2 regions of the Colwellia sp. BRX10-9 genome follow, and region 1 is predicted to be linked to the other one. Evidence: riboswitches for the same ligand, from Rfam matches in the RefSeq annotation. Region 1 holds a riboswitch; the other holds the start of a gene.
The links. Region 1 has a riboswitch for thiamine pyrophosphate ahead of thiC (phosphomethylpyrimidine synthase ThiC). Riboswitches for the same ligand answer to the same signal wherever they lie in the genome.
Positions count from the first base shown of each region.

Region 2: another riboswitch for thiamine pyrophosphate. It lies ahead of H4J69_RS01880 (TonB-dependent receptor); the one in region 1 lies ahead of thiC (phosphomethylpyrimidine synthase ThiC).

Region 1 is NZ_JACGVV010000016.1:73,269-80,375, forward strand. It holds gene thiC (phosphomethylpyrimidine synthase ThiC) at 1-1,908, opposite strand, end outside; TPP riboswitch at 2,014-2,135, opposite strand; gene H4J69_RS11160 (M1 family metallopeptidase) at 2,310-3,986, shown strand; gene H4J69_RS11165 (outer membrane beta-barrel protein) at 4,067-4,576, opposite strand; gene H4J69_RS11170 (tetratricopeptide repeat protein) at 4,731-5,672, shown strand; gene H4J69_RS11175 (S-(hydroxymethyl)glutathione dehydrogenase/class III alcohol dehydrogenase) at 5,867-7,015, shown strand; gene fghA (S-formylglutathione hydrolase) at 7,037-7,107, shown strand, end outside.
Region 2 is NZ_JACGVV010000002.1:131,211-138,317, forward strand. It holds gene H4J69_RS01855 (serine/threonine protein kinase) at 1-735, shown strand, start outside; gene H4J69_RS01860 (thiol:disulfide interchange protein DsbA/DsbL) at 777-1,409, shown strand; gene H4J69_RS01865 (TVP38/TMEM64 family protein) at 1,440-2,108, opposite strand; gene H4J69_RS01870 (SHOCT domain-containing protein) at 2,120-4,222, opposite strand; gene H4J69_RS01875 (single-stranded DNA-binding protein) at 4,268-4,918, opposite strand; TPP riboswitch at 5,038-5,156, shown strand; gene H4J69_RS01880 (TonB-dependent receptor) at 5,247-7,107, shown strand, end outside.

The DNA.
Region 1 (7,107 bases):
TTCAGCCATGCCTTGTGCAATATCGGTTGGCGTTGCATCTAAAACAATGACTTCGTCAAGTAACTGTATTTCTATTTTATTGCTGGCTTCAAGACCCGCGGCATAATCACGTACTTCCTGAGATATTTTCATCGAACAGAATTTTGGCCCACACATAGAGCAGAAGTGGGCAACTTTACCTGATTCTTGTGGCAAGGTTTCATCGTGATAAGCCTTGGCTCTTTCAGGGTCTAAACCGATATTAAATTGATCGTACCAACGAAATTCAAAGCGCGCTTTGCTCATGGCATTATCGCGAATTTGTGCGCCCGGATGACCTTTTGCTAAATCGCCGGCATGGGCTGCAATTTTATAGGTCATTAAACCTTCTTTAACATCTTCTTTATTGGGTAAGCCTAAATGTTCTTTAGGAGTGACATAACAAAGCATGGCACAACCGTACCAACCAATATTAGCGGCGCCAATACCCGAAGTAATATGGTCATAACCCGGTGCAATATCAGTCGTTAACGGACCTAACGTATAAAAAGGTGCTTCACCACAATGTTTAAGCTGCTCGTCCATATTTGCTTTGATCATATGCAGTGGCACATGCCCGGGGCCTTCAATAATCGTTTGTACATCATGCTGCCAAGCAATTTTAGTTAATTCGCCTAAGGTATGTAATTCGGCAAATTGTGCTTCATCGTTGGCATCAGCAACCGAGCCCGGGCGTAAACCGTCGCCGAGTGAAAACGAGACATCGTATTGCTTTAATATTTCACAAATATCTTCAAAGTGGGTGTATAAAAAATTTTCTTTATGATGCGCTAAGCACCACTTCGCCATAATTGAACCACCACGTGAGACAATACCGGTGACACGCTTAGCGGTCATTGGAACATAGCGTAATAATACACCGGCATGAATGGTAAAATAATCAACACCTTGCTCGGCTTGTTCGATAAGGGTGTCGCGGAAAATTTCCCAGGTTAAGTCTTCTGCCACGCCATTTACTTTTTCTAGCGCTTGATAGATAGGCACCGTACCAATGGGCACTGGCGAGTTGCGCATGATCCATTCGCGGGTTTCATGAATATTACGACCCGTTGATAAATCCATTACCGTGTCTGCGCCCCACTTGGTTGACCAAACCAGTTTTTCTACTTCTTCTTCAATGGAAGAGGTCACCGCCGAATTACCAATATTGGCATTTACTTTAATTAAAAAGTTACGACCAATAATCATCGGCTCACATTCTGGGTGGTTAATGTTTACCGGAATAATTGCTCGGCCACGCGCGACTTCATCACGGACAAACTCTGCGGTAATTTGCGCTGGAATACTGGCGCCAAATGACTGACCTTTATGTTGTAGTAGTAAGGTTTTATCTTTGACCTCTTCACGTTTTAAATTTTCACGAATAGCAATATATTCCATTTCAGGGGTAATGATCCCTTGGCGAGCATAGTGCATTTGGGTAACGTTTTGACCTTTTTTAGCAACACGCATTTTAGGTAAGTGTTCAAAGCGTATCGCGTCAACACCATCGTCAGCTAAACGTTGTTGAGCATAAGTAGAGCTATTTGATGTTAAGAGCTCAACATCACCACGACTATCAATCCAACTTTCACGCAGGCGAGGAATACCTTTGTGTACGTCTATCTCGACACTTTCATCGGTATAAAAACCTGAGGTATCGTAGACGCAAAGAGGTTCATTTTTTTCGTAGGTTGGCTTATCTTTATTACCCGCTAATAAAGTATCAGACAAGGTGATTTCGCGCATACCTACCTTGATATCGTGAATTTTACCTTGCACATAAACTTTTTTAGAATTTGGGAATGATTGATCAGAAACGTTTTTTAAGAATGTTTCAGCTTGTTCGCGACGTTCTCTGCGAGTGAGTTTGTTAGCTGGTTTGGTCATTTTTTTGCCTTTTAATAATATGCATTTCGTTATAAATGCACGAATAAAAAAGACGAAGTGTAGAGTGAGGAAAAAATAAAAAAGTGACGAATTAATCCCTTAACTCTTTTATTTTACCTTGTTCCCTTACGCAGATATTAATCTGATCAGGTTCTACGGATCCCGCTTTCGCGATCTCAGCTTTGAATATTTCTTTAGAAATAATCTCAGCACTCCGACAAGTAATTGTGGTGATTCTATCGTATTAGTTTCAAAATACGCAATCATAATGTTGTATTTGGTTATAATTAATTTTTAGATAACGATGTGAGTCGTTGACAGATCTTACCCTTTTTAGGGTTCACAATTTATATTACACAATGCTAGTATATTGTATACGAGAGAGTGTTAGGACAATAACAATGATAAAAAAACGGATAACGACTTCACTTGCTGGCTTAGTTTGCGCTATGGTTTTTGCTGGGCATGTTAGCGCGAGTAATTGGCAACAAGAAAGTGGCAAAGTAACGCACCAAGAAAAATTACGGGGTACTATTACACCAGAAAGAAAGTGGTGGGATTTAATTCATTATCATCTTAATGTAAAAGTTGACCCTGAAACTAAGCTTTTTTCAGGTAAAAACACCATGACTTATAAGGTGTTAGCTAAAGGTGAACGTTTACAAATAGAACTACAGGCGCCAATGAAGCTTGAGAAAGTACACCAAAATGGTAAGGCGCTTGAAGTAGAGCAAGATGGCTATTCTTATTTTATTACCCCAGCCAGTAAGCAAGAAATAGGCTCGGAGCAGAAGATAACTATGTACTTCTCTGGACAGCCCGTTACCGCAAAAAACGCCCCATGGGATGGCGGTATTACTTGGAAGAAAGACAGTAATGGCCTCGACTTTATTGCCACTTCAAATCAAGGCATTGGCTCTAGTATTTGGTGGCCAAATAAAGATCATCCTGCCGACGAGCCTAACAATGGCGTGTTAATCAGCGTTGAAGTGCCAGAACATTTAATGGATGTGTCTAATGGTCGATTAATTAAAGTTGAAGACAATAAAGTTGATAAAACAAAAATTTATCATTGGCAAGTTGTGAATCCTATTAATAATTATGGGGTCAATATTAACATTGGTGACTATGTTCATTTTGGTGAAAAGTATCAAGGTGAAAAAGGTCAGCTTGATATGGACTACTATGTTTTACGGGAAAACTTAGCGAAAGCAAGAAAACAGTTTAAAGAAGCAAAACGAACCATTGAAGCGTTCGAGCATTGGTTTGGTCCTTATCCGTTTTATGAAGACAGTTATAAACTGGTGGAAGCACCATATTTGGGGATGGAGCATCAAAGTTCGGTGACTTATGGTAATGGTTATCAAAATGGTTATTTAGGGCGTGATAGAAGTAGTACTGGCCCAGGATTATTATTTGATTTTATTATTGTTCATGAATCAGGTCATGAGTGGTTTGCCAATAACATCACCAATAAAGATGTTGCCGATATGTGGATCCATGAGAGCTTTACTAACTATTCAGAAAGTTTATTTTTAGAGTATCATTTCACCAAAGAGCAAGCCTTTGAATACGTTCGTGGTCAACGGATGAATATTGGTAATCAATCCCCTATTATTGGCGAATATAATGCTAATCGCGGTGGGTCTGGTGATATGTACGATAAAGGTGGCAATATGCTGCATACCATTCGCCAAGTGATTAATAATGATAGAAAATGGCGAGAAATACTCCGTGGACTAGGTAAAGTTTTTTATCATCAAACAGTGACTACCCAAGATATTGAAAACTACATTAGCACACAATCAGGTATCGACTTAAGTAAGGTATTTGATCAATATTTACGTGATATACGTATTCCCACTTTCGAATATTTTATCAAAGATAAAGTGATGAAAATTCGTTGGGGTAACGTGGTTAAGGGTTTTGATATGCCGTTACGCGTCACTATTGCCGGTAAAACACAGTGGCTGGCACCAACAGCAACTTGGACTACTGTTGAACTTGAGCAGGAAAATCCAAATATAGCCGTTGATGCTAACTTTTATATTTCGACACTCAGTGTTTTAGGTCATTAGTTTTAAAAGTTAACGGTATAAAATTAAAAAGGAGAGCTTATTGCTCTCCTTATACGTCAACGGTCAGTTAGATATTGCGCTTAAAAAGCGTATTTAAAACCAACAGAAAGTAATTTAGTACCGTCATACGTTTCATAAGAGGCTTCAACGCTCACTTTTTTATTGAGGCTATAACCAACACCAGCGCCGAAACCAAACTCCCATGAATCATCAGACGCTGATTCGCCACGGTAGCTTGCTTTGAGGTCTAAGTTTGCATAAGACGGCATCACATAAACATATGCGCGATTGTTGAAGTCGTATTGACCACGCAAAGACAAAGCGAGTAAGCTTTCTACTTCAATTTTAGCACCGTAAAGTGAGTCGTCACCAACACCAGAACCGAGACGAAGTTCAGGCATCAAGTAAAAATTTTTCGCTGAATTTTCAATTTTATATGCCACTGAGCCATAGATAAAGTTCAAAGAAATATCGTCGCCATCAGAGCTATCAGATAACTGACCGAATCCACCGCCCACTTGCCAATCAGCAGCTACGGCTGTTAGGGAAAGACTGAAAAGAGTGAGTGCAATAGCGGTTTTCTTAAACATAATAAATCCTTTATTTTATTTGGGTTAACTTTAGGTTAAATTAAGGTGAAGATTTCGCGCAGAGCTTAACACCAAGATATTTTTTGTTCAATAATCTTTAATAAATTATAGTCTGGCACTTGGCAATTAATAACATCAGTGGCAATATCTAACGATGAATAAACATTTTTTTATCTCTTCAAAACTTTATTTACTTGGACTTATAGCACTATTATTGTGGGTTTTTTGCTTACCGGTTGCAAAAAGTTATGCAATGAAAAGTGAGAGCACAGCAAAGCTATGTCAGCGCTCGCCATCATCATGCCTAGAAAAAGTTAATATTGAATTAACCCAAGTACAGCCGAAAAGCCGCATCTGGTTTAGCTTAATGCAATTCAAATTATCCTCGCTATTTATTTTGCAACACAGTGATGAGCTTTACCAAGAAACAAAGCGTTGGATAAACGATGAAGACCTACCGATCCCTTTTCAAGTCACTCTTTATATGTATTATGCTAAGTGTTTACTTAGTCATGGCGACTTAGTAGAAGGGAAGCGTTATATTTATAAAGCAAAAGCACAATTAGCAATAATGAATGAAGTTTATCCATCTCCAATTAAACTTATTGAAATTGCTAACTTACAAATGTTTATTGGTGAGTTACCTGAAGCCTATGAGTCACTTAATGCTTTAAAAGAAAAATATAAAAACAGTCATAATCCGCAGTTTATGATGGATCTTTTTGGTCATTTAGGGCACGTCGCTAGGCAACTTGAATTGTATGATGAAGCGCTTGCTCACTGGTATGCAACCGTTCCTTGGAGTTATAAATATGGCAATGAACAACAAATAGCGACAGTACATTTTAATTTAGCGCAAGCACAACAACACGCTGAACAATTCTCATTGGCTGAAAAAAGTTATTTAGCCGCAATTAAGCATGCTGACATTGCTTTAGATGTTGTGAAAGCCTCTCATGCAAAATTGTACTTAGCCGAAATAAAGTTGCTGGGCGGTGATAAAGAACAAGCCGAGGAGCTATTACTGGCCATTAACGAAGAACTCTTAGCGCCAAACCTGCTATTAAAGCTTAATGACCTTAAGGGTGAATTATAAAACCTTTAAGAGGGAGTCGATAAGAAAGCATACTGCAAAAAGGTTTGATAAATCCTTATGGTGAATATCTCGCCATCATAGTAAAGCCCAATTTATTAATCGGGTTAACATAATTTTATCCATTTCAATAGGCTGTTATTCCTGATATTTATCCACTATCATTGTCTTTAAAGAATGTAATCAGGTCAATTCATATGTCAGCAGTTACGCAAAAACTAAACACCATCAAATCTAAAGCTGCAATTGCTTGGGGGCCCAATAAACCCTTAACAATTGAAGAAATTGATGTAGAACTTCCCAAAAAAGGCGAGGTTCTCGTTAAAATCATCGCTTCAGGCGTTTGTCATACAGATGCTTTCACGCTTTCAGGCGAAGACCCTGAAGGAATATTTCCAGTCATTTTAGGGCATGAAGGTGGCGGAATTGTTGAACAAATAGGTGAGGGTGTCACCAGTGTTGCGGTTGGCGATCATGTCATTCCTTTATACACACCTGAGTGTGGTGAGTGTAAATTCTGTAAATCGGGTAAAACCAACCTGTGTCAAAAAATTCGCGAAACCCAAGGTAAAGGCTTAATGCCTGATGGCACCTCGAGATTTTCATTAAACGGCAAAGCTATATTTCACTATATGGGCTGTTCTACTTTCTCTGAATATACTGTTTTACCTGAAATATCTTTAGCGAAAGTTAACCCTAAAGCACCGCTTGAAGAAGTGTGTTTATTGGGTTGCGGAGTAACTACCGGCATGGGCGCAGTCATGAATACGGCGAAAGTTGAAGTAGGTGATACCGTGGCTATTTTTGGTTTAGGTGGTATTGGTTTGTCGGCTATTATTGGCGCTGCTATGGCGAAAGCAAGCCGTATTATTGCGATTGATATCAACGAAAGTAAATTTGAGTTAGCCAAAAAGCTGGGTGCAACAGACTGTATTAATCCCAAAGATTACGATAAACCTATTCAAGACGTTATTGTTGAATTAACCGATGGCGGAGTTGACTACTCTTTTGAATGTATCGGTAATGTTAATGTGATGCGTTCGGCCTTAGAGTGTTGTCATAAAGGCTGGGGTGAGTCTATTATTATTGGTGTTGCTGGCGCAGGACAAGAGATTTCAACTCGCCCATTTCAACTGGTTACTGGTCGAGTATGGCGTGGTACTGCCTTTGGTGGGGTGAAAGGTCGTAGTGAGTTACCTGAGTATGTTGAACGCTATCTTGCCGGTGAATTTGCTTTAAACGACTTTATTACCCATACCATGTCGTTAGAAAAAATTAATGAGGCCTTTGAATTAATGCACGAAGGTAAGAGTATTCGTAGTGTTATTCATTTTTACCATTCGTAAGTACCTAAAAGGTTGAAGATCATGTTAGAAAAAATTAGCAGTAATAAAATGTTTGGTGGCGTTCAAGAGCATTTCCAACATCATGCTGAAAG
Region 2 (7,107 bases), on a different contig from region 1:
TTAGTTGCGCCGTTAAAAATTGGTGGTGAATCGCTTTTTTCTCATCAAGGTTTTCATTTTGCTATCTACCCTTGTCGGGGCGGACGTATTTTCGAAGTAGACAATTTAGATCAGCTTGAATGGATGGGACGATTTTTAGGGCGTATTCATGCCGTTGCGGCGACAAAACCTTTTAAACATCGCCCGACCTATAACAAGCAAGAAATGCTTTTTCAGGCCACCGATATTATAAAAGACTCTGGTTTTGTGCCACATTACCTAAGCAAAGCTTTTTTTACTATTTTAGAACAAGTGGTTGATATTGCTGCGCAACAATATCAACCCAGCCATGAAATACGTTTACACGGTGATTGTCATGCCGGTAATATTTTATGGACAGACAAAGGTCCACATTTCGTCGATTTAGATGATTGTCGCATGGGACCTGCTATTCAAGACCTATGGATGATGCTTTCAGGTGATCGCCAACAACGGTTATTACAACTTGATACTATGCTTTCGGGATACGAAGAGTTTTATTCATTTGAACCCAAGCAACTTATTTTGATAGAATCATTACGTACCATGCGTGTTGTTAATTATATGGCTTGGTTATGTAAGCGCTGGCAAGACCCAGCGTTCCCGCATAACTTCCCATGGTTTAATACCGATAAGTATTGGGAACAGCAAATTTTAATGTTGAAAGAGCAAGTGTCTGCCCTTCAACAGCCACCATTAAGTTTATTACCTGCATAATTATTAATAGCGCAGGGCTATTGTTTGAGGAAAAACGTTAAATGAAAAAATTATTGAGTTTATTTGTGATGTTATTATTGCCATTAATGGCATCAGCAGCAAATTATCAAGAAGGTACGCATTACACGATCGTGAGCGAACAGGCGACCAAAAAGCCTGAAGTACGTGAATTCTTTTCATTTTACTGTCCACATTGTTTCAAGTTTTCACCTTTCATGACTAGCGTTAAAAAGCAGTTACCAGCAGGAGTTAAATTTGAATTCAATCACGTTGATTTTTTACGCGGCGCTTCTCAAGTTATGCAGGAAACGTTAAGTAAAGCGGTAGTTGTTGCCGAGCAAATGGACATGGAAAGTAAGCTAATGGGCGCACTTTTTAATTATATTCATGTGCAGCGCGCAGTCTTTACTTCTGAAAAAGATATTCGTAATGTTTTTGTTTTGAATGGCGCTGATGGCGAAAAGTTTGACAAATTAATGAAAAGCTTTGGTGTAAATAGCCAAGTAAAACAAATGAAGAAAAAGCAAACCTACTACGCAAAAAGTGGTGGTTTAACAGGTGTGCCAGCCGTTATTGTTAATGGCCGCTACAAAATTGAAAATGCAGGTTTAGACAAAAACAACTTTGAAGCTGACTATAATAACTTAGTGAAGTACTTGTTAACACTCAACTAAATGACCGTTAGCAAGACAATAAAAAAGGAGCTAAACAGCTCCTTTTTTATTGCGTTTTTTTTCTTTTTTATACAATAAATAGCCAAAAATTAACGCAACAACCAGTAAAGATAAACTCAGTAATATTTGCTGTTCCTCACCAACTTTAATACCTGCGCCCAGTAATGAAAATATCAACATCTGTGGAATAAAGCCAACACAAGTGCCTGTAACATATGGGATAAACTTTACCTTAGCCATGCCTGCCAATATGTTGGTTAAAAAGTTTGAGCCCGCAGGTAACAAACGAATGACTAGGGCTTTGCTGAAGGTGTCCGTTGAGAAAAAAGCAGACAGCACCATTACTTTGTCGGGGTAAGCGTCAAGCACCCTTTGTCTAAAAAAGGTTTTTGCGATAAATAACGTTAGCATGCAACCGAGTGTTGCCGCTAAAGTGGCCAGCAACGTCCCATAAACAATGCCAAAGATGTAACCACAAGAAAAAGCAGCGACTTGCCTGGGTAAACCGATACTGGTCAGTAATGCCAATAGGCTTAACACCATTAACACCCCCAGATACCCTTGAGGAATAAACTGGTCAAGTAGTGGCTGTAGGTTGTTGTTTTTCAATACATCTAAAGAAAATAACACGCTAAAAAGAATGGCAATACTAATTAATGTGGTCATTAAAAAAAGTGTTTTAGTTTGTTTGCTCAGCATCTCTATCCATATTAAACAATCATATCTGATAAAATTTTCGCTTTAGCTAAACTAAACTCTTCATCGGTTAAAAAACCCTGTTGCTTTAAATCAACAAGCTTGTCTAGCGAACTTATTAATTCGGAGTCATGAACAACAATGTCGTGCAATACCGCTGCGGTTTGCTTACTAGGTAGCGGTTCTTCTATTACGGATGCATCAATGCTTTCAGGCTCGGCCTTTTTTTTCTTAAAAACTTTTTTTATCGCGCTCTTAGCGATGGTTACTTTCAGCGGTCGTACCGTTGTTGCTTCTGGATTCAGCTGGCTGGCAATAAACCAACTCCAATCAATTAATGACTCTAAAATATCAAAATATTTAGCTTTGGTTAGACGCTGGTTACCTTTTCTAAAATATAAGCATACAACATATGTTTTAGCGTTTTTATCGGTTAAATAAAGCAGGACTTGTCGAGTTTCATCATCAATAAGCTTATGGCGATGCGCTTGATCAAATGACAAGCGCAGTTTGTTCTCGCATTGCTCATTGTAACCATGGTCAATATCTTCATTAATAATACTGACGTTGTTATCGTTTACCCAAATTTCACTTTTAACTATATCGGCAGTAGCCAATTGACTGTCTATTTCTGACTGATGGCGCTTGTAAAACGATACGGTTGTTTGGCTAGTATCGAGTTCAAAGCGTGCAAACATACCTCTTAATTTTGCTTTTTGATTGACCGTTTTTAGCCGTACTCGATAAAGCACCACCGCAACCACTAATATAAACAGGGTAAGCAGTAGTTTGCCATAAGCGCTATTGTTGAGTGGCAACAATTGTTCATCACTTTTATTCTCTAACTGAATACTCTTACTATTGTCACTTTTTAACGGGATAGCCTTTACCGATAATAATTGTTTATTGGTTAAATCTAACAGTAAGGGTTCGCCGTTGTGATCAAAGAGTAATGACACTTTATTTTTTGGAGAAAGCTCATCACGACTAAACGACAAAATAGGTAATGCAGCGCGACTTTGAGCCTCACTATTTACCATCGTGGTATTCAATTGGGCAAGTTGCCAATTTTTTGCATCGTTAATAAGATATAAGACACTTCCCACTGACGCTTCTAGGTTTCGCCCATAATAAGGGAAAATATTTCCATCAGTTCCTTGAGTAGATTTCAGCGGAAAAACAAGGTTATTTTGGTAAGAGTCTCGCCAGTCAGCACCTTTATCAGCAACAACAACTTGGTGACCGCCATCGTAGTCATGTTCTACGAGTAATGCGCCATAATGTTTTTTTGACCACGAAAAAGAACTAATGCTTTGAGCGCCTAAAATAAAGATCTCATTGTTAACGTCGTTTGTTTTCATAAAAGGGTTACTACTGGGCACCCTATAATTTCTTAAGCCAAATTTCTCAGGGTTAATGCGTAACACAACGCCAGAATATAAAGCACCTTCGCTAGCGTTGGCTGAGCTAGCGTTACTGTCAGATAAAGCAACAAGCATTAAGCCATAATCATCGTGCCATACTTTATTATATGGATTAAAGGCAATTTTCTGTATTTGATGTGTGGCAGTTGGCACCGCAATTCTCAGCACTTCTCTGCGTTGCTGCACATCAATTTTAATTGCCGCTGTGTTGTCGTATTGCCACTGTGTTATCACAGCGTCAAATGGCAATGCAACGGGATCGGCTAACAGCGTTAATCGCGCAACATTATTATTTGTTTTAGCGGGCTCAATATGTGCAGTAAAAAAGTTTTGGAAGCCAGTTTTATCTGCTAACGAAAAACTGGGGTGTAACGTTAGCGCGGTTAATTTAACTTGTTTATCGGTAGTATGATTATTTAGAGGTAAGCTTGCTAAAAAAGTGAGCTTGGCATTATTAAGTAAAGACAATTCGCCAGCAGCGTCTGCAATTAAGTATTGTTGCTTATTCTCATTATTAACAGGTAATGCAATAACGGTTATTTTATTGGTTGAACTTAGGCTAGGTAGCTGCGCTAAAACTTCGAGTTGAACTTCTTCAGCAATCGTTGTTAAGGGCGTTAATAGGCAGCAAAAAGCCAGCAACACTGGAAGTGTTTGCGTAGTTATTTTTTTTATATAATGAAAAACGTCCATATTTTGCCAACAATCCTAATTTTATAAAATTATAGATAATCCGTTTTAATGTTTCAATAAAATGACTTGGTGTGAATCAATAAATTGTGATTTTTTACTATCATTGAGATAGCTTAATCTTCCGTCGACAACTAATTGGTCGCCTAGCTCGGCCTTATCTTTAATATAATGTGCTTGTTTTCCCCAGATATGTACCGAACGTTCGATAGAAATATTTTGGGTTTGCTGTGTTATAGGCGAATACACTAAATTATTAACGGTTAAGTTAAGCGCGACTAATTCTTTATTATTCTCGGTTAGTACTAAATTAATATCGCTGCTTATTTCACCACTCATATGCACTTGGTTTATTGATTGGGCGTAACCCTTTGCAAATGTTTGTGCATAAGTGGCGTGTAATATTTCACGGTTAGCTTTTTTACTATTAAGTAAATAGCCTTGCACTAAAATAACATCACCCTTTTGCGAGTGAATAAGTGAACGATCAACAATATCACCAATAACTTTAACCGTATGATAACTCGTCCATTCTTTAAACTGTTGGCTCGTTTTGTCAAACCATCGGCTATGGGTCGCTAATACTAACTCAGCAACAGCAAGGACCGGGTTTGCTTGATAACGAATATCAGGCTTAGCAACTAAATTTCCTAATAAGGTTACTGAACATAAATGATTTTGGCTTAGATGATTTGTCATGGCAATTTAATAAAAAAAACTATAGTGCTAATTTACTGAAAATCATCAGATTAAGCAAATACATGACATTAAATAACCATAATTTCTCTGTACTTTGATGATAAAATTGTTAGTATGCCGAACAAACCAAGGGGTGCAATAAAAAGCTGTTGTTAATAGGCTTTTGTATTGCTGAGAATTTTTACCCTTAATACCTGAAACGGATAATGCCGGCGTAGGAATGGTTAATATGTTGAATACTTATCGTAAACACTTTGTGTAAGTGCTTACTTACGGTGTATTTACCTTATTGCTCTTTTTTGCTTGCATGCCATAAAAAGAGCCCAGTATGAATTTTATAAAATCTCCTATTTCAATTGCGGTAACTACGACTTTATTGACTTTTGCTAGCGTCACGCAGGCAAATGAATCAACTGATATTGAACGTATAACCGTCACTTCCAGTTTTAATAAGCAATCTTTAGCGCAAGCTCCTACTAGTATTGCAATCATCGACCAACAAAAAATAGCTGAGCAGGGCATTCAACATTTTGAAGAAGTTATTAATGGTGTCGCCAACTTAAATTTCTCTGGTGGAACATCTCGTCCGAAATATTTACAAATTAGAGGCGTCGGTGAGCGCTCTGAATACCGCGGTGCGCCAAACTCATCAGTGGGCTTCATTGTCGACGATATCGATTTGTCAGGCTTGGGCATGGCAGCTTCTATGTACGATGTTCAACAAGTTGAAGTCTTAAGAGGTCCACAAGGTACACGTTTTGGTGCCAATGCACTTGCGGGTTTAATTTACATAAAATCAAAAGACGCAACAGAATTACCCGAGCATGGTTTTAAAGTAACGTTAGGCAATGACGACTTAATTAATGTTGCCGGTTATAGCTCTGGTGCTGTCACCGAAGACTTAAATTACCGCATATCATTAGAGCAACATCAACAAAACGGTTATCGCGACAATCTTTATCTAAATAGAGATGATACTAATGGCATTGACGAGTTTTCTGGAAAGTTCAAATTGCAATATACGGCAACAGAAGATTTAAGTGTTGATTTTACTTATATATTTGCGGATAACGATAATAGTTTCGACCCATGGACATTAGATAACAACGGCTTTAATACGATCACGGACAACCCAGGTGTTGATAATCAAAAATCGCATGGCGGGGCACTAAAATTTAGTTTTGAAGGTTTGTCATTCGCAAAATTCGAAGCGATAAGCAGCTATACCACGACAGAGCATCAGCACGCTTATGATGGTGATTGGGCAAACGCAGATTATTGGGCAAGTAAAAGTTGTGATGGTGCGCCATGTGAATACAGTTACCTGTGGGATAAACGCGCCGATAGAGATGTTTGGTCACAAGAGTTTCGATTATCATCAAATGACGCCTCAAGAATTTTTGACAATACAACTGCTTGGCTAGTGGGTACTTACATTAGCAAAATGAATGAAGATAACGACCTTGACTCTTTTTATAATGGTTGGGAAGACGAAATACTCGACTCTACATACTCAGCTAATAATTATGCAATTTTTACCCAGTTAGACAGTGTTCTTAGCTATGGCCATGAATTATCAGTAGGTTTGCGCGTTGAAAAACGTTCAACCGATTATAGCGATAGTGCTGGCGATGAGTTTGACCCGTCTGAAACCATGTGGGGCGGACACATCGCCTTAAGTAAGATCATTAACAATGAGCATTCTGCTTATGTTCGTGTCGCGCGTGGCTACAAAGCGGGTGGTTTTAATATGGACTTACCCGAGCAATTAATCCAATTTAAAGAATTTGATACCGAAGTCTTAGTCAATTATGAATTAGGTCTGCAATCGAATATGCTAAATAATACCTTAGTCAGTCGACTAGCCTTATTTTATATGGACAGACAAGATCAACAAGTTAATGCTTCTCAACAGAACCCTGATAAGCCACAGCAATTTACCATTTACACGGCAAATGCCACCAGTTCAAGCAGTTACGGTTTGGAACTTGAGTTAACATACCAAGTTAATAATAATTTAACGATCGACTCGACAGTGGGCTACCTAAACGCAACATATGATGTTTATGGCTATTCTGACAAGTACGGTACAAACATTGACATTTCAGGACGCGATTTAGCACACGCACCAAGCTATACCTTTAGCCTTGGCTCTACGTATCGAAGCGATAATGGCGTTGTTTTCAATG